3 regions of the Streptomyces sp. NBC_00016 genome follow, and region 2 is predicted to be linked to each of the others. Evidence: predicted binding sites of a transcription regulator. Region 2 holds the regulator's gene; each other region holds the start of a gene.
What was found. The regulator HrcA, encoded in region 2, represses chaperone genes, less so after heat shock. The targets are predictions, from matches to a motif close to TTNGCACTCNGNNNNNCNGAGTGCNAA.

Region 1: groES (co-chaperone GroES) is a predicted target of HrcA. The motif match lies at 3,678-3,704, and genes of this name have one in related genera.
Region 3: groL (chaperonin GroEL) is a predicted target of HrcA. The motif match lies at 3,428-3,454, and genes of this name have one in related genera.

What each region holds. Positions count from the first base shown of each region.
Region 1 is NZ_CP108304.1:4,141,524-4,147,077, reverse strand. Features, by position in the region: gene OG933_RS18180 (cell wall-binding repeat-containing protein) at 1-392, shown strand, start outside; gene OG933_RS18175 (THUMP-like domain-containing protein) at 370-1,566, opposite strand; gene OG933_RS18170 (polysaccharide deacetylase family protein) at 1,803-2,696, shown strand; gene OG933_RS18165 (polysaccharide deacetylase family protein) at 2,693-3,517, shown strand; gene groES (co-chaperone GroES) at 3,850-4,158, shown strand; gene groL (chaperonin GroEL) at 4,270-5,554, shown strand, end outside.
Region 2 is NZ_CP108304.1:6,513,381-6,518,934, reverse strand. Features, by position in the region: gene OG933_RS28875 (hypothetical protein) at 1-228, shown strand, start outside; gene OG933_RS28870 (VOC family protein) at 170-562, opposite strand; gene OG933_RS28865 (16S rRNA (uracil(1498)-N(3))-methyltransferase) at 589-1,335, opposite strand; gene OG933_RS28860 (nitronate monooxygenase) at 1,332-2,420, opposite strand; gene dnaJ (molecular chaperone DnaJ) at 2,623-3,759, opposite strand; gene hrcA (heat-inducible transcriptional repressor HrcA) at 3,760-4,776, opposite strand; gene OG933_RS28845 (MBL fold metallo-hydrolase) at 4,936-5,554, shown strand, end outside.
Region 3 is NZ_CP108304.1:5,445,554-5,451,107, forward strand. Features, by position in the region: gene OG933_RS24230 (glucosyl-3-phosphoglycerate synthase) at 1-563, opposite strand, end outside; SAM riboswitch class I at 734-899, shown strand; gene thrC (threonine synthase) at 918-2,216, shown strand; gene OG933_RS24240 (MoaD/ThiS family protein) at 2,335-2,610, shown strand; gene OG933_RS24245 (cold-shock protein) at 3,064-3,270, shown strand; gene groL (chaperonin GroEL) at 3,616-5,238, shown strand; gene OG933_RS24255 (methyltransferase domain-containing protein) at 5,388-5,554, opposite strand, start outside.

The DNA of each region.
Region 1 (5,554 bases), 2.4 Mb from region 2:
CCTACTCCGGCTCCTGGCGCGACGGCGTGTCGGCGGCCTCGGCGATGAACGTCTTCGGACCTCTCCTGTGGACCACCAGCGCCGCCGCTCCGTCGCCCGAGCTCACCAGCTACTTCCAGCGTGAGACGGCCAGCGTCAACTTCACGGCGGCCTTCGGCGTCAACAGCTCGATCTCCCCGGCCGCGCTGAACACCGTGGGCGCCACGATGGGCCCGGGCAGCGCCTACGTCACGTACACCCCGTACCTGAACGGCGTCATCCCGCCGAGCACGTCGGCGAGTGCCTTCGCCGCCCGCACCGACGGCGACGCCTCGGACACCACCGCGCAGCGTCCCGGCGCGGTCGGTGCCCAGCCGAACCTGGCACCGCTCAAGACGCTCCACCGGCAGTAACGGCCGACCCGGCGGGGGCCCCGACGAGCATCGTCGGCGCCCCCGCCACCCGTGTCAGGAACACGGTCGCCGAGTGCGGCCCCTGACCCTTGGGGAGCACCTTCCTGCGCAGCTCCTCCGGCTCCACCGCCGACCCCCGCTTCTTCACGGTCAGGATCCCGACCTCCCGCTCCCGCAGCAGCGCCTTCAACTTCTTCACGTTGAAGGGAAGCCGGTCGGTGATCTCGTAGGCGGTGGCGTAGGGGGTGGGCCGCAGGGCGTCGGCGGTGACGTAGGCGATGGTCTCGTCGATCAGCCCGCCGTCGAGCTCCCGGGCCACGTCGGCGACCAGATGGGCCCGGATGACGGCGCCGTCGGGCTCGTACAGATACCGCCCGACCGGCCGGACGTCCGGGTCGGGCAGCCCGGCGCCGAGCAGGGTCCGCGGCCCCGGGAGCAGGGTGGCCCGCACGGCCCCCGGCTCGGTGCCGAACCACAGCACCGCCTCCTTCACGTCCCCGCCGTCCGAGATCCACTCGGCCTCGGCCTCGGCCGGGATCGCCTCGTGCGGCACGCCGGGCGCGATCTTGAGGGCGGCGCGCGGGGCGGCGAGGGCTGCGCCGACCGCCCACGACAGGGGAGGCGAGTACGCCTCGGGATCGAAGATGCGCCCGCGGCCGCCCCGGCGCGCCGGATCGACGAACACGGCGTCGTAGCCACCGGTGTCCACCTCGGTGACGTCCGCCTCCCGCACCTCGATCAGCGCGCTCAGCCCCAGCGCGTCGGCGTTCGCGCGCGCCACCTCGGCCGTGACCGGGTCCCGGTCCACGGCCAGCACCCGGATCCCGGCCCGGGCGAGCGCGATCGCGTCGCCGCCGATCCCGCAGCACAGGTCGGCGACCGACGTCACGCCCTGTGCCTTCATCCGCTCGGCCCGGTATCCGGCGACACTCGCCCGCGTCGACTGCTCCACGCCGTTCGGCGTGAAGAACATCCGCTCCGCGTCCTCGGCCCCGAACTTCGCCGCCGCCCGCTGGCGCAGCCGGGCCTGGCCGAGCGCCGCGGACACCAGGCCGGCCGGGTGCTCGCGGCGCAGCCGGGTGGCGACGGCGAGCTCGTCGGCGGGAGCGGTGCCGCGCACCAGGTCGAGGAGGGCACGGCCCTCGGCGGTGAGGAGGGGAGCGAGGTCGTTCACCACCTCATTGTCGACCAGCGGCCCGCGGCACCGGTCACCGCCCGCCGCTGCCGGTCTCTTTGGGCCAGTCGGTGGATGGTGTGTCTTCGGCGGCGGTGTCGGACGGGGTTGCGGGGCGGTGACTGCGAGGATCCGGCGCCATGGGACCTGTCGTACAAAATGATGAGAAGCGCGGCTGTTCTCGGGTACCGCGGCGGCGCGGGCCGGCCCGCCGGCGCGCGGGCGTCCGGAGCCTGATGGCCGTCCTCGCGCTGGCCACCATCGCCTCGGGCTGCGCGGGAGGCGGCGAGGGCGCCGGCCGCGCGGCCCGCCCCGCGCCGGGCCAGCAGCCCCGGAAGGCGGGGCCGCCTCCCGCGGCGCCACCCGCCCGCGCCCTGCACTCGTACGCCTCCAGGCTCCGCGCCGCACACCAGGCCCGGGTCGCCGCGGCGAAGCGCTGGGGTCTGAAGAAGGTCCCGTTGACACCCCCGGCGCCGCCCGCGGACAAGCCGGAGATCACCACCCGCAAGGGCTTCGAGGTCCACGATCACGAGGAACTCGGCCTCCCGCCCGTCTTCACCACGATCCCGACCAGGGACCGGGTCGTCTTCCTCACCATCGACGACGGCGCCGAGAAGGACCCGGCGTTCCTGCGCATGATGAGCGAGCTGAAGATCCCGTACACCGCCTTCCTCAGCGACTACCTGGTCAAGGACGACTACGGCTACTTCAAGAAGATGCAGGACCGGGGCGTGGGACTGAACAACCACACCCTGCACCACCCCTACCTGCCCGCCCTTTCCTACACCCGCCAGAAGCGCGAGATCTGCGGCATGCAGAACGTGATCGAGAAGCGCTACGGCAAGCGCCCCACCCTCTTCCGGCCGCCGTTCGGCAACTACGACCAGGACACCCTGCGCGCCGCGAAGACCTGCGGCGTGCGCTACGCCCCGCTCTGGGCCGAGGAGGTCTTCGTCGACCACTGGGAGTACCGCGAGTGGGACCAGGACCTCCACCCCGGCGACATCGTCCTGAGCCACTTCCGCGGCCGAGGCGACTGGAAGGGCACGATGCCCGACATGGTCCGCCGGTTCCTGAACAAGGTCACGGCGAAGGGGTACGCGGTGGCACGCCTGGAGGACTACCTGTGAGGACGCGGGGGCTGCCGGCCGTACTGCTGATCCTGACGACCCTCACGACACTGGCGACCCTGGCGGGCTGCGCCCAGTCCGTCGACCCGATCGAACGGCTCGGCAAGAAGGCCGCCGCCCGGGTCCGCCCGCACGGCCCGGCCGCGCAGGACGCGTACCGCCGCTGGGGTCTGACGGCCCCGCTGGCCCCCGCGCCGCGCCACCCCGCCCGCTCCCTGGCAGGCAGCCCGGGAGCGGCCTTCCCGCCGGTCGTCGACCACGTCCCGACCACCGACAAGGTCGTCTTCCTCACCTACGACGACGGCGCCGAGCGCGACCCCCGCTTCGTCGACATGGTCCGCGAGCTGCGTCTGCCGGTGAGCATGTTCCTCACGGACAGCGTGGTGGGCCCGGGCTATGCCCACTTCGCCCGCCTGCGGTCCGTCGGCGCGAACATCCAGAACCACACCCTGGACCACCCGGCCCTGCGCGGCCTGCCCTACGCCGGCCAGCGCGCCGAGATCTGCGGCCAGCAGGACAAACTCCGCGCCCGCTTCGGCCTGCGCCCCCGCCTCTTCCGTCCGCCCTACGGCACCTACGACACCACCACCCGACGCGCCGCCGCCGACTGCGGCATCGCGGCCGTCGTCCTGTGGCGTGCCTCGATGGGCCCCACCGACCTCACCTACACACACGGCCCCCACCGCCTCCACCCCGGCGACATCATCGCCGTGGCCCCGGACGAGTCGACGGGCCCGGGCCTGAGGGAACGCACGACGCACCTGCTGCGCCGGGTACAGGAGCAGGGCCTGACGGTGGGCAGGCTGGAGGACTATCTGTAGGACGCGTGCATCTCAGCCCGTCCGGCGATTGAGGACGAGGCCCCTTCAGGGCCGAAGCGGGGGCCCGGGGGCGGCAGCCCCCGGTACGGGACTCACGCGGGCGCACCACGGCAAAAGGTCTACTCACCCAAGCCGAAATCCGGCCGACGCGCCGCAGGCATTGGCACTCCGCTTGACCGAGTGCTAATCACGGTCATAGTCTCAGTTCTGGCACTCCCCCCTGGAGAGTGCCAACACGCGACGGGCAGGTCCGGCACCCGCGACGACGGATCCACCTGGTCGCCACCTCAGACAGTTAGCCCCGTGAGATCTCCGAAGGGGGAGGTCGGATCGTGACGACCACCAGCTCCAAGGTTGCCATCAAGCCGCTCGAGGACCGCATTGTGGTCCAGCCGCTCGACGCCGAGCAGACCACCGCCTCTGGCCTGGTCATCCCGGACACCGCGAAGGAGAAGCCCCAGGAGGGCGCTGTCCTCGCGGTGGGCCCGGGTCGCTTCGAGAACGGCGAGCGCCTGCCGCTCGACGTCAAGGTCGGCGACGTAGTCCTGTACAGCAAGTACGGCGGCACCGAGGTGAAGTACAACGGCGAGGAGTACCTCGTCCTCTCGGCTCGCGACGTGCTCGCGATCATCGAGAAGTAATTCACCCAGTTTTGCAGTGAACTGCGCCCCTGGCCCCCGCGACTCAGTGAGCCGGGTGCTGGGGGCGCCGTTCGTTTCACCCACGTTTTCCGAGAGGGCTGAACCGCTCCCATGGCGAAGATCCTGAAGTTCGACGAGGACGCCCGTCGCGCCCTCGAGCGCGGCGTCAACAAGCTTGCCGACACGGTCAAGGTGACGATCGGCCCCAAGGGCCGCAACGTCGTCATCGACAAGAAGTTCGGCGCCCCCACCATCACCAACGACGGTGTCACGATCGCCCGCGAGGTCGAGCTCGACGACCCGTACGAGAACCTCGGTGCCCAGCTGGTGAAGGAGGTGGCGACCAAGACCAACGACATCGCGGGTGACGGTACGACCACCGCCACCGTGCTCGCCCAGGCGCTGGTACGCGAGGGTCTGAAGAACGTTGCCGCGGGTGCCTCCCCGGCCGCCCTGAAGAAGGGCATCGACGCCGCCGTCAAGGCCATCTCCGACGATCTGCTGGCCACCGCCCGCCCGATCGACGAGAAGTCCGACATCGCCGCCGTCGCCGCGCTGTCCGCCCAGGACCAGCAGGTCGGCGAGCTCATCGCCGAGGCGATGGACAAGGTCGGCAAGGACGGTGTCATCACCGTCGAGGAGTCCAACACCTTCGGTCTGGAGCTGGACTTCACCGAGGGCATGGCCTTCGACAAGGGCTACCTGTCCCCGTACTTCGTGACGGACCAGGAGCGCATGGAGGCCGTCCTCGAGGACCCCTACATCCTCATCAACCAGGGCAAGATCTCCTCGATCGCCGACCTGCTGCCGCTGCTGGAGAAGGTCATCCAGACCAACTCCTCCCGCCCGCTGCTGATCATCGCCGAGGACCTCGAGGGCGAGGCCCTGTCGACCCTGGTCGTGAACAAGATCCGCGGCACCTTCAACGCGGTCGCCGTGAAGGCCCCCGGCTTCGGTGACCGTCGCAAGGCGATGCTGCAGGACCTCGCGGTCCTCACCGGCGCCACCGTCATCTCCGAAGAGGTCGGCCTCAAGCTCGACCAGGTCGGCGTCGACGTGCTCGGCTCCGCCCGCCGCGTCACCGTCACCAAGGACGACACCACGGTCGTCGACGGTGCCGGCGACTCCGCCGAGGTCCAGGGCCGCGTCGGCCAGATCAAGGCCGAGATCGAGAACACCGACTCCGACTGGGACCGCGAGAAGCTCCAGGAGCGCCTCGCGAAGCTGGCCGGCGGCGTGTGCGTGATCAAGGTCGGCGCCGCCACCGAGGTGGAGCTGAAGGAGAAGAAGCACCGTCTCGAGGACGCCATCTCCGCGACCCGCGCCGCGGTCGAGGAGGGCATCGTCTCCGGCGGTGGCTCCGCGCTCGTCCACGCCGCCAAGGTGCTCGAGGGCG
Region 2 (5,554 bases):
GTGGGCAGCGTCGCCTACGGGCACAGCGGCGGGGTGGGCGACCGCCACCATCACCTCAACCTCAACCGACCCGGTGTGGTGCGCGCCTTCGTCGACGAGGCCGTCAAAAGGGAACTGCTGCCCCTGGACGGCGAGTTGGACGGCTGGGAGCTGTTCACCGCCGTCGCGCTCAGCCGCGCAGCAGCAACCACTCCTGAAGTTCCACCAGATTGCCCTCCGGGTCCTTGAGGTAGGCCACGCGCATCCGGTCGGCCATCGGGGCGGGGCCGTGGATCAGGGCGGCGCCGCGGGCGGTGATCCGCGCGCACAGGGCGTCCAGGTCGTCGACGCGCAGGGCCACCAGGGAGCGGTGGCCGTTCGCCGTGTCGCCCAGCTCGCCCAGCACCTCCGCCATCATCTTCCGGTCCTGAATGGCTATTCCCGTCGAACCGGTGGCGGGCGAGAACTTCTCGTACGGTCCCCGCTCCGCCCCCGACTGCGGCTTGAGACCGAGGACGTCGGCGTAGAAGCGGTAGCAGGCGGCGAAGTCGGTGACCAGCAGCCTTACCTGGACGAATTCCACGATGTCCTCCCGGAGGACGGGCGGGGTCAGGACCAGCGACCGGTCCTGCCCAGGATCAGGGACGCGGCCGCCGTACCGGCGGTCGAGGTGCGCAGGACGCTCCGCCCGAGCCGGTACGCCTTCGCGCCCGCCTGCGCGAAGAGCGCCAACTCGTCGGGCGAGACGCCTCCTTCGGGGCCCACGACGAGCACGATCTCGCCCGTGGTGGGCAGTGCGGCGGTGGCCAGGGGCTCGCTGCCGTAGTCACGGTCCTCGTGCAGGACGGCGGCGAAGTCGGCGCGGGCGAGCACCTCCGCCACCTGCCGGGACGTCGACGCGTCGGCGATCTCGGGGAAGCGGACCCGACGGGACTGCTTGCCGGCCTCGCGGGCGGTGGCCCGCCACTTGGCGAGGGCCTTCGCGCCGCGCTCGCCCTTCCACTGGGTGATGCAGCGCGCGGCCGCCCACGGCACGATCGCGTCGACGCCGGTCTCGGTCATCGTCTCGACGGCCAGCTCGCCCCGGTCGCCCTTCGGCAGCGCCTGGACGACGGTGATCCGGGGCTCCTCGGCGGGCTCCTCGACCACCTCCCCCAGGCTCACCACCAGCCGGTCCTTGCCCTCGGCGGCGACGACCTCGCCCCGCGCCCAGCGCCCGGCGCCGTCGGTGAGGACGACCTCCTCACCGGTCCGCAGCCGCTTCACGGAGACGGCGTGCCGGCCCTCGGGACCGTCCAGTACGAACGCGGAGCGGGAGGCGGGGAGTGCGTCGACGACGAAGACGGGCGCCGTCACGAGGCACCGCCCTCACGGGCCTGGAAATCCGACAACGCTGTCCGCGCCTCGGCGATTTCGGACACCAGGACCTCCACCAGTTGCCCGGCGGGCAGCTCGCGGGCCAGCCGGTGTCCCTGTCCCGCCCACAGCGCCATGCCCTGTGCGTCGCCCGCCTTGGCGGCCGCCTTGCGCAGCGGCGAGGTGAGGTGGTGGACCTCCGGGTAGGCGGCGGGCGCGTACGGGCCGTGCTCGCGCAGGAAGCGGTTGACCAGGCCGCGGGCCGGGCGGCCGGAGAAGGCACGGGTCAGCTCGGTGCGTACGAAGAGGGGGTTGGTCAGCGCCTGCTTGTGCACGGCGTGCGCGCCGGACTCGGGTGTGACGAGGAACGCGGTCCCCAGCTGGGCCGCGTTCGCACCGGCCGCGAGGGCCGCGGCGATCTGGCTGCCGCGCATGAGCCCGCCCGCGGCCACGATCGGCAGGTTCACGGACTCGCGGACCTGGGCGATCAGCGCGAGCAGCCCGATGCCGGAGCGGTCGTTCTCCGGGTTGTCCTTGTGGGTGCCCTGGTGGCCGCCGGCCTCCACACCCTGCACGATCACCGCGTCCGCGCCGGCCCGCTCCACCGCGCGGGCCTCCGCGGCGGTGGTCGCCGTGACCAGGGTGAACGTTCCCGCGCGCCGCAGGGACTCCAGCACCTCGGTGCTCGGGATGCCGAAGTGGAACGAGACCACCGCCACCGGGTTGTCCAGCAGCACCGCGAGCTTGGCGTCGTAGCCGTCGTCGCGGCCGCTCTCCGGGTCGCCCAGCTCGGTCTCGTACCAGGCGGCCTCACCGGCCAGCTGGTGGGCGTAGACCTCGACGGCGCCCGTCTCCGCATACTCGGGCTGCGGCATGAAGAGGTTCACGCCGAAGGGGCGGGTGGTGAGGCTCCGCAGCTGCTTGATCTCCTGGTACACGCCGTCGGCCGTCTTGTACCCGGCGGCCAGGAATCCGAGCCCGCCGGCCTCGCACACGGCGGCCGCGAGCCGCGGGAGGGAGACACCGCCCGCCATGGGGGCCTGCACGATCGGATACGGGAAGAGATCGGTCAGTGCGGAGGACATGACGGCATGTTGTCACGTCCTCCGAACAAGTCCGAATCGACCCTTCCCATCGGCACGTGCTTTCACGTGCCGGCAGATCCGGCCCGTCCGGCGATTGAGGACGAGGCCCGTTCAGGGCCGGTACGGGGGCCTGGGGGCGCAGCCCCCAGGGACGGGAAAGGGAAGGGGCGGCGGGGGCGAGAAGGCCCCCGCACACCCACCGTCACCGCCCGTTGAACGCGTCCTTCAGCCGGGAGAACAGCCCCTGCTGCCCGGGCTGGAACTGCCCGGTGGGCCGCTCCTCACCACGCAGCTTGGCCAGCTCCCGCAGCACCCGCTCCTGCTCGGGGTCGAGCTTGCTCGGCGTCTGCACCTCGACATGCACGATGAGGTCACCACGCCCCCCGCCGCGCAGATGCGTGACACCGCGGCCGTGCAGCGGGATCGACTGGCCGGACTGGGTACCGGGCCGGATGTCGACCTCCTCCAGCCCGTCCAGCGTCTCCAGCGGCACCTTGGTGCCGAGCGCCGCCGCCGTCATCGGCAGGGTCACCGTGCAGTGCAGGTCGTCGCCGCGCCGCTGGAACTGCGCGTGCGGCAGCTCGTGGATCTCCACGTACAGGTCGCCGGCGGGGCCGCCGCCGGGGCCGACCTCGCCCTCGCCCGCGAGCTGGATCCGGGTGCCGTTGTCGACACCGGCCGGGATCTTCACCGTCAGGGTGCGGCGCGAGCGCACGCGCCCGTCGCCCGCGCACTCCGGGCACGGGGTCGGCACGACGGTGCCGAAGCCCTGGCACTGCGGGCACGGCCGCGAGGTCATGACCTGCCCGAGGAAGGACCGCGTCACCTGCGACACCTCGCCGCGGCCGCGGCACATGTCACACGTCTGCGCGCTGGTGCCGGGGGCCGCGCCCTCGCCACTGCACGTCGTGCAGACGATCGCCGTGTCGACCTGGAGGTCCTTGGTCGTGCCGAAGGCCGCCTCCTCGAGGTCGATCTCCAGCCGGATCATCGCGTCCTGGCCGCGCCGGGTGCGCGAGCGCGGACCGCGCTGCGACGCCGTACCGAAGAACGCGTCCATGATGTCCGAGAAGTTCCCGAAGCCGCCCGCGCCGAAGCCGCCCGCGCCTCCGCCGCCCGACTGCGACAGCGGGTCGCCGCCGAGGTCGTAGACCTGCTTCTTCTGCGGGTCCGACAACACCTCGTAGGCGGCGTTGATCTCCTTGAACCGCTCCTGGGTCTTCGGGTCCGGGTTGACGTCCGGGTGCAGCTCGCGCGCGAGCCGCCGGAAGGCCTTCTTGATCTCTTCCTGCGACGCATCGCGGCGCACGCCGAGAACGGCGTAGTAGTCCGTGGCCACCTACGACTCCGCCAGGATCTGTCCGACGTACCGTGCCACCGCTCGTACCGCTCCCATCGTTCCCGGGTAATCCATGCGGGTCGGTCCGACCACGCCCAGCTTGGCGACTGCCTCGCCGCCCGAACCGTAGCCGACCGACACCACCGAAGTGGAGTTGAGTCCCTCATAGGCGTTCTCGTGACCGATGCGTACGGTCATGCCCGAATCCCCCGCCTCGCCAAGGAGCTTGAGGAGCACGACCTGCTCCTCCAGTGCCTCCAGGACGGGTCGGATGGTGAGGGGAAAGTCATGTCCGAAGCGGGTGAGATTGGCGGTTCCGCCGATCATCAGCCGCTCCTCGTTCTCCTCGACGAGCGTCTCCAGCAGGGTGGAGAGCACCGTTGTGACCGTGCCGCGGTCCTCGGTCTCGAACGCGTCCGGCAGATCCTCCACCAGATGCGGCACGTCCGCGAACCGCCGGCCCGCGACCCGGCTGTTGAGCCGCGCGCGTAGATCTGCCAGCGAGGCCTCCCCGAAGGGCGCCGGGCAGTCCACCATCCGCTGCTCGACCCGCCCGGTGTCCGTGATCAGCACGAGCATCAGGCGTGCGGGCGCGAGCGAGAGAAGCTCCACGTGCCGCACGGTCGAGCGGGTCAGCGACGGGTACTGCACCACGGCGACCTGCCGGGTGAGCTGCGCGAGCAGCCGTACGGTCCGGGCCACCACGTCGTCGAGGTCGACGGCGCCGTCGAGGAAGTTCTGGATGGCCCGCCGCTCGGGACCGGTCATCGGCTTGACGCCGGCCAGCTTGTCGACGAACAGCCGGTAGCCCTTGTCCGTGGGGATCCGCCCGGCACTGGTGTGCGGCTGGGCGATGTACCCCTCGTCCTCCAGGGCGGCCATGTCGTTGCGGACCGTCGCCGGGGACACGCCGAGGCTGTGCCGCTCGGTGAGCGCCTTCGACCCCACGGGTTCCTCGGTGCCGACGTAGTCCTGGACGATGGCGCGCAGCACCTGGAGCCTGCGTTCACTCAGCATCGCGCGCACACCTCCAGCAGTCGTCCCCAGTCCCCTGGGAGCCCCGTCTGGCACTCTTCACATCCGAGTGCCAGCGTTCCCCGGCCCAGTGTACGGCTGTGGGGTACACCCGGGGCAAGGTCGGCCCCCGGCGCAGCGTCGTAGGGCTAGCGTCGCGGTATGACGGTGACTTGGGAAGAGTTGGGGTGGGAGCGGGTAGCGGCCGGGGTGGGACGGGTACGGCTGCCGGGCTGGGACTGCACGGCGGGGCTGGTCGTCGGGGCGGGCGCGGTACTGATGATCGACGCGGGGTCGAGCCTGGCCGAGGGGGCGCGGCTGCGGACGTGGGCCGAAAAACTCACCGGCTCCCGTGTGACCCATCTCGCCCTCACCCACCCCCACTTCGACCATGTGTTCGGGGCTGCGGCGTTCGCGGGCGCGGAGGTCTTCGGGGCGGTGGGGGTCGACACCGTGCCGGCCGAGGAGCTGCGGGCGGACGCGGTGCGCAACGGTCTCGACGAGACGGCGGCGACGGAGGCCGCGGACACGCTCGTCCGGCCCCGGCATCTCGTCTGCGGCGAGTGGACCCTCGATCTGGGCGGCGGCCGGCAGGTCCTGCTGGCGAACGTCGGCCCCGGTCACACCGCCCATGACCTGGCGGTCCTGGTCCCCGGCAGCCCCGAGACGGTGTTCTGCGGCGACCTGGTCGAGGAGTCCGGCGCGCCCCAGGCCGGCCCCGACGCCGTACCGTCCCACTGGCCCGCCGCCCTCGACCGCCTCCTCGAACTCGGCGGCGAGG
Region 3 (5,554 bases), 1.1 Mb from region 2:
AGCTGCGGCCAGTGCATGTTGAGCAGCGGGCGGGCCATCAGCTCGGTGACCCTGCCGCCCTGGCCGGCCGCGCCGCCCAGCGGACGGTCGTACATGCCCTTGACCAGATCCACCCCGGGGTCGGTCAGCAACGGGCCGACGATCCCCGAGACGAAGTCCGAGGAGAACTCCCTCAGATCGGCGTCGATGAAACAGACGATGTCCCCGGTGGTGACCAGCAGGGAGCGCCACAGGACCTCGCCCTTGCCGGGCACGGCCGGTATCCGCGGCAGGATGTCGTCCCGGTGGACGACCCGCGCGCCGGCCGCCGCGGCCACCTCGGACGTACGGTCGGTCGATCCCGAGTCGACGACCACGATCTCGTCGACGAGCGGGACCTGGTGCATGAGGTCGTGACGGATGATCGCGACGATGTCACCGACCGTCTCCTCCTCGTTCAGCGCGGGCAGGACGACGGACACCGACTGGTTCGTGGCGCGCTTCGCGGCCAGGATCCGGTGGAGCGGACGATCGGTCGCGGACCAGGAGCGGGTGGCCAGCCAGCGCTCAGTTTCTCGAAGCACAGTCTGCGGCTCCTCACTGTCGTGATCACACCGGGTGCACGGGAGGTGACCGTGTGATCCATCTCGCGGTTCGGACGACTATCTCAACTGTCCTGGCCTTCGGTTACAGTCTTGAACAACGCGGATGACCATCGCATGTCCGAGGTCTCCCCCCGTTCACAACTTCATACCGCTCATCCAGAGGGGCAGAGGGATACGGCCCGATGAAGCCCCGGCAACCCTCCAGCCGGTCTCGTAACGATCACTGATCCATGTGGTGATCGCTTCGCGAGGCTCCCGGCTCGGGAAGGTGCCAAATCCGTCTCACGGCGAGATGCGTCGTGAGGAAGATGAGGAGAAAGGGCCTCGCCTCACATGGCTGCGCAGACTGTTGCAAGCACCACCGACTCTACGACGTCCTCTGCTGTCGACCTCGGTCCGGCCGCGGCGTTGACCTGCCGCGAGTGCGGCCACCGCGTGCCCCTCGGCCCGGTCTTCGCCTGCGAGGAGTGTTTCGGCCCGCTCGAGATCGCCTATGACTTCTCCTCCTACGACACGGAGGAGCTCCGCAAGCGCATCGAGTCGGGGCCCGCGAACATCTGGCGCTACGCGCCGCTGCTGCCCGTCCCCGCGGACGTGGCCGACAAGCCCAACATCAACCCCGGCTGGACCAAGCTCGTCCAGGCCGACAACCTCGCCCGTGAACTGGGCGTCGACGCCGGCAAGCTCTTCGTCAAGGACGACTCCGGCAACCCGACCCACTCCTTCAAGGACCGGGTCGTCGCCCAGGCCATCGAGGCCGCCCGCGCGTTCGGCTTCACCACTCTCTCGTGCTCCTCCACGGGCAACCTGGCCGGTGCCGTCGGCGCCGCCGCCGCCCGGGCGGGCTTCCGGTCCTGCGTGTTCATCCCGCACGACCTGGAGCAGGGCAAGGTCGTCATGGCCGCCATCTACGGCGGCGAGCTCGTCGGCATCGAGGGCAACTACGACGACGTCAACCGCTTCTGCTCCGAGCTCATCGGCGACTCGGCGGGCGAGGGCTGGGGCTTCGTCAACGTCAATCTGCGGCCGTACTACGCCGAGGGTTCCAAGACGCTGGCGTACGAGATCTGCGAGCAGCTCGGCTGGCGGCTGCCGGACCAGCTGGTCGTGCCGATCGCCTCCGGCTCCCAGCTCACGAAGATCGACAAGGGCCTCCAGGAGCTGATCAAGCTCGGGCTGGTCGAGGACAAGCCGTACAAGATCTTCGGCGCGCAGGCCGAGGGCTGCTCCCCGGTGTCCGTGGCCTACAAGGCCGGGCACGACGTGGTCCGCCCCCAGAAGCCGAACACCATCGCCAAGTCGCTGGCCATCGGCAACCCGGCGGACGGTCCGTACGTCCTCGACATCGCGCGGCGCACCGGCGGCGCGGTGGAGGACGTGACCGACGAGCAGGTCGTCGACGCGATCAAGCTGCTGGCGCGCACCGAGGGCATCTTCGCGGAGACCGCCGGTGGTGTGACGGTGGGTGTGACGCGCAAGCTGATCGAGAACGGTCTTCTCGACCCGACGCTCACCACCGTCGTGCTGAACACGGGTGACGGTCTGAAGACGCTGGACGCGGTGGCCGGCAGCGGCCTGACCGCGACCATCCGCCCGACCCTGGAGTCGTTCCGGGACGCGGGTCTCGGCTGAGAGATTTGTTGTTCGTCTGCGGGCCGTGGGGCTGGTCGCGCCCACGCGGCGGCAGCCGCACGATCCAGACAGCCCCGCGCCCTTCGGGGCGCTCCGCCTGACCGGAGGTCGAAAGAGCATGAGCGTCAACGTCCGCATCCCCACCATCCTGCGCACCTACACCGGCGGCCAGGCCGAGGTGAAGGCCGAGGGGGCGACCCTCGGTGAGGTCATCGCCGACCTGGAGAAGAACCACACCGGCATCGCCGCCCGGGTCCTGGACGACCAGGGCAAGCTGCGCCGGTTCGTCAACGTGTACGTGAACGACGACGACGTCCGCTTCGAGCAGGGTCTGCAGACGGCGACCCCGGACGGCGCCGGCGTCTCGATCATCCCGGCCGTCGCAGGTGGCTGACCGTAGTTCAGTACCCATCGGTAGTAACCGTCGGTAACAGCGATTACCGAGCGTTCATCGAATTGCCCTCTCCGCGATAGAAGCGGAGGGGGCAATTCAGTGTGGTTGAGCGCGGTACAGTTGGGGAACCCGGTCCGGATCACCGGATCCGGAGCCTTTGATTTCTGCCCCGCGCCCGATAAGAAGCAGCCAATGTGTGCGCCTCTTTCGTGGCATTTGTGGCTTATGCAGGGCCCGACTTGCCCTTAATTCAGGCGAATTCTCGCCACATTCCGGATCCCGTGCGTCCGGAATTCTCGTCCGACTGACCTGTTGCAGACGGCAGTTGGACAGATACATTCAGCCGCGGTCGACGCGTTCCGGCGCACGCCCCCAAGCCAACCGGGGGGTGAGGTCTGACCCGGATCCGCGAAGTGTGGATCCGTGCAAGGGCCAGTAATAGGGGAGTTAGGCATGGCTCAGGGCACCGTCAAATGGTTCAACGCGGAGAAGGGGTACGGCTTCATCGCGGTCGACGGTGGTGCGGATGTTTTCGTCCACTACAGCGCGATTCAGATGGACGGCTACCGCACCCTGGAAGAGGGTCAGCGGGTCGATTTCGAGATCTCGCAGGGTCAGAAGGGGCCGCAGGCGGACATGGTCCGGCTTGCGACCGGCTGAAGCACGCGCCGACTGAAAGCGTCGTTCTTCTGTACAACTGACGAAGGGCTCGCACCCCCACGGGGGGCGAGCCCTTCGGTCTGTCCGGGGGCGCCCGCGAGGCGTCGGCGAGACGTCCGCGAGGGGTGTCCGCATGGGCACGGTTCCGGCGGAGGCGCTTGCACTCTCATGGGTCGAGTGCTAATCATTGGCGTTAGCACTCTGAAGGTGAGAGTGACAACGAGGACCGGGTCGGTGAGGCCCGCAGGCCAGGTGGGGCAAGGAACCACGAGGCCGGCGAGCCGTCCGTCGCGGGCGCCAGCGCGGTCCGGAGCAATCCACCCCAGTCCGGGAGGACCACTTCACATGGCCAAGATCATCGCGTTCGACGAGGAGGCACGGCGCGGCCTCGAGCGCGGCATGAACCAGCTCGCGGACGCCGTGAAGGTGACGCTCGGCCCCAAGGGCCGCAACGTCGTCCTCGAGAAGAAGTGGGGCGCACCCACGATCACCAACGATGGTGTTTCCATCGCCAAGGAGATCGAGCTCGAGGACCCGTACGAGAAGATCGGCGCCGAGCTGGTCAAGGAAGTCGCCAAGAAGACGGACGACGTCGCCGGTGACGGTACGACCACCGCGACCGTCCTCGCCCAGGCCCTGGTCAAGGAAGGCCTGCGCAACGTAGCCGCCGGCGCCAACCCGATGGCCCTCAAGCGCGGTATCGAGAAGGCCGTCGAGGCCGTCTCCGGTGCCCTGCTCGAGCAGGCCAAGGATGTCGAGACCAAGGAGCAGATCGCTTCCACGGCCTCCATCTCCGCCGCCGACACCCAGATCGGCGAGCTCATCGCCGAGGCGATGGACAAGGTCGGCAAGGAAGGCGTCATCACCGTCGAGGAGTCCCAGACCTTCGGTCTGGAGCTGGAGCTCACCGAGGGTATGCGCTTCGACAAGGGCTACATCTCGGCGTACTTCGCCACCGACATGGAGCGTATGGAGGCCGTCCTCGACGACCCGTACATCCTGATCGCGAACTCCAAGATCGCGAACGTCAAGGACCTGCTCCCGCTCCTCGAGAAGGTCATGCAGGGCGGCAAGCCGCTGCTGATCATCGCCGAGGACGTCGAGGGCGAGGCCCTGTCGACGCTGGTCGTCAACAAGATCCGCGGCACCTTCAAGTCCGTTGCGGTCAAGGCCCCGGGCTTCGGCGACCGCCGCAAGGCGATGCTGAACGACATCGCCATCCTCACCGGTGGCGAGGTCATCTCCGAGGAGGTCGGTCTCAAGCTCGAGAACACGACCATCGACCTGCTCGGCAAGGCCCGCAAGGTCGTCATCACCAAGGACGAGACCACCATCGTCGACGGTGCCGGCTCCTCGGACCAGGTCGCCGGTCGGGTCAACCAGATCCGCGCCGAGATCGAGAACAGCGACTCGGACTACGACCGCGAGAAGCTGCAGGAGCGCCTGGCGAAGCTCGCCGGCGGTGTCGCGGTCATCAAGGCCGGTGCCGCCACCGAGGTGGAGCTCAAGGAGCGCAAGCACCGCATCGAGGACGCCGTCCGCAACGCGAAGGCCGCCGTCGAGGAGGGCATCGTCGCCGGTGGTGGCGTGGCCCTCATCCAGGCGTCCTCCGTCTTCGAGAAGCTGGACCTCGAGGGTGACGAGGCGACCGGCGCCAACGCCGTGCGCATCGCGCTCGAGGCCCCGCTGAAGCAGATCGCCGTCAACGGTGGTCTCGAGGGTGGCGTCGTCGTCGAGAAGGTCCGCAACCTGCCCATCGGTCACGGCCTGAACGCCGCGACCGGTGACTACGTCGACATGATCGCCGAAGGCATCATCGACCCGGCGAAGGTCACGCGCTCTGCCCTGCAGAACGCCGCCTCCATCGCCGCGCTGTTCCTCACCACCGAGGCCGTCATCGCCGACAAGCCGGAGAAGGCCGCCGCGCCCGCCGGCGGCGGCATGCCGGGCGGTGACATGGACTTCTGATCGACCTCTGGTCGATCACCCGTCCTTCGGACCGAGGGCGGCACTTCCCGGAAACGGGGGGTGCCGCCCTCGGGCGTTCTCGGGGTGCTGAGGAGGACGTGGAGCTGGAGGCCGAACCGTGATGCCTGTTCCCGGGAGGGGCCGTCGGTTCAGGAAGCGGTGTAGTGGGAGGCGATGGCGGGCTGGCCCGTGTAGTTGGGGCCGGCGGTCGGGTCGGCGCCCAGGTAGCGGAACGGGAGGCGGACGGCCCTGGCGCCCCGGAGGGTGAGGCGGTGGTGGCGGGGGCTGTAGTCGTAGCCTGCCGCGCGCAGGGCCG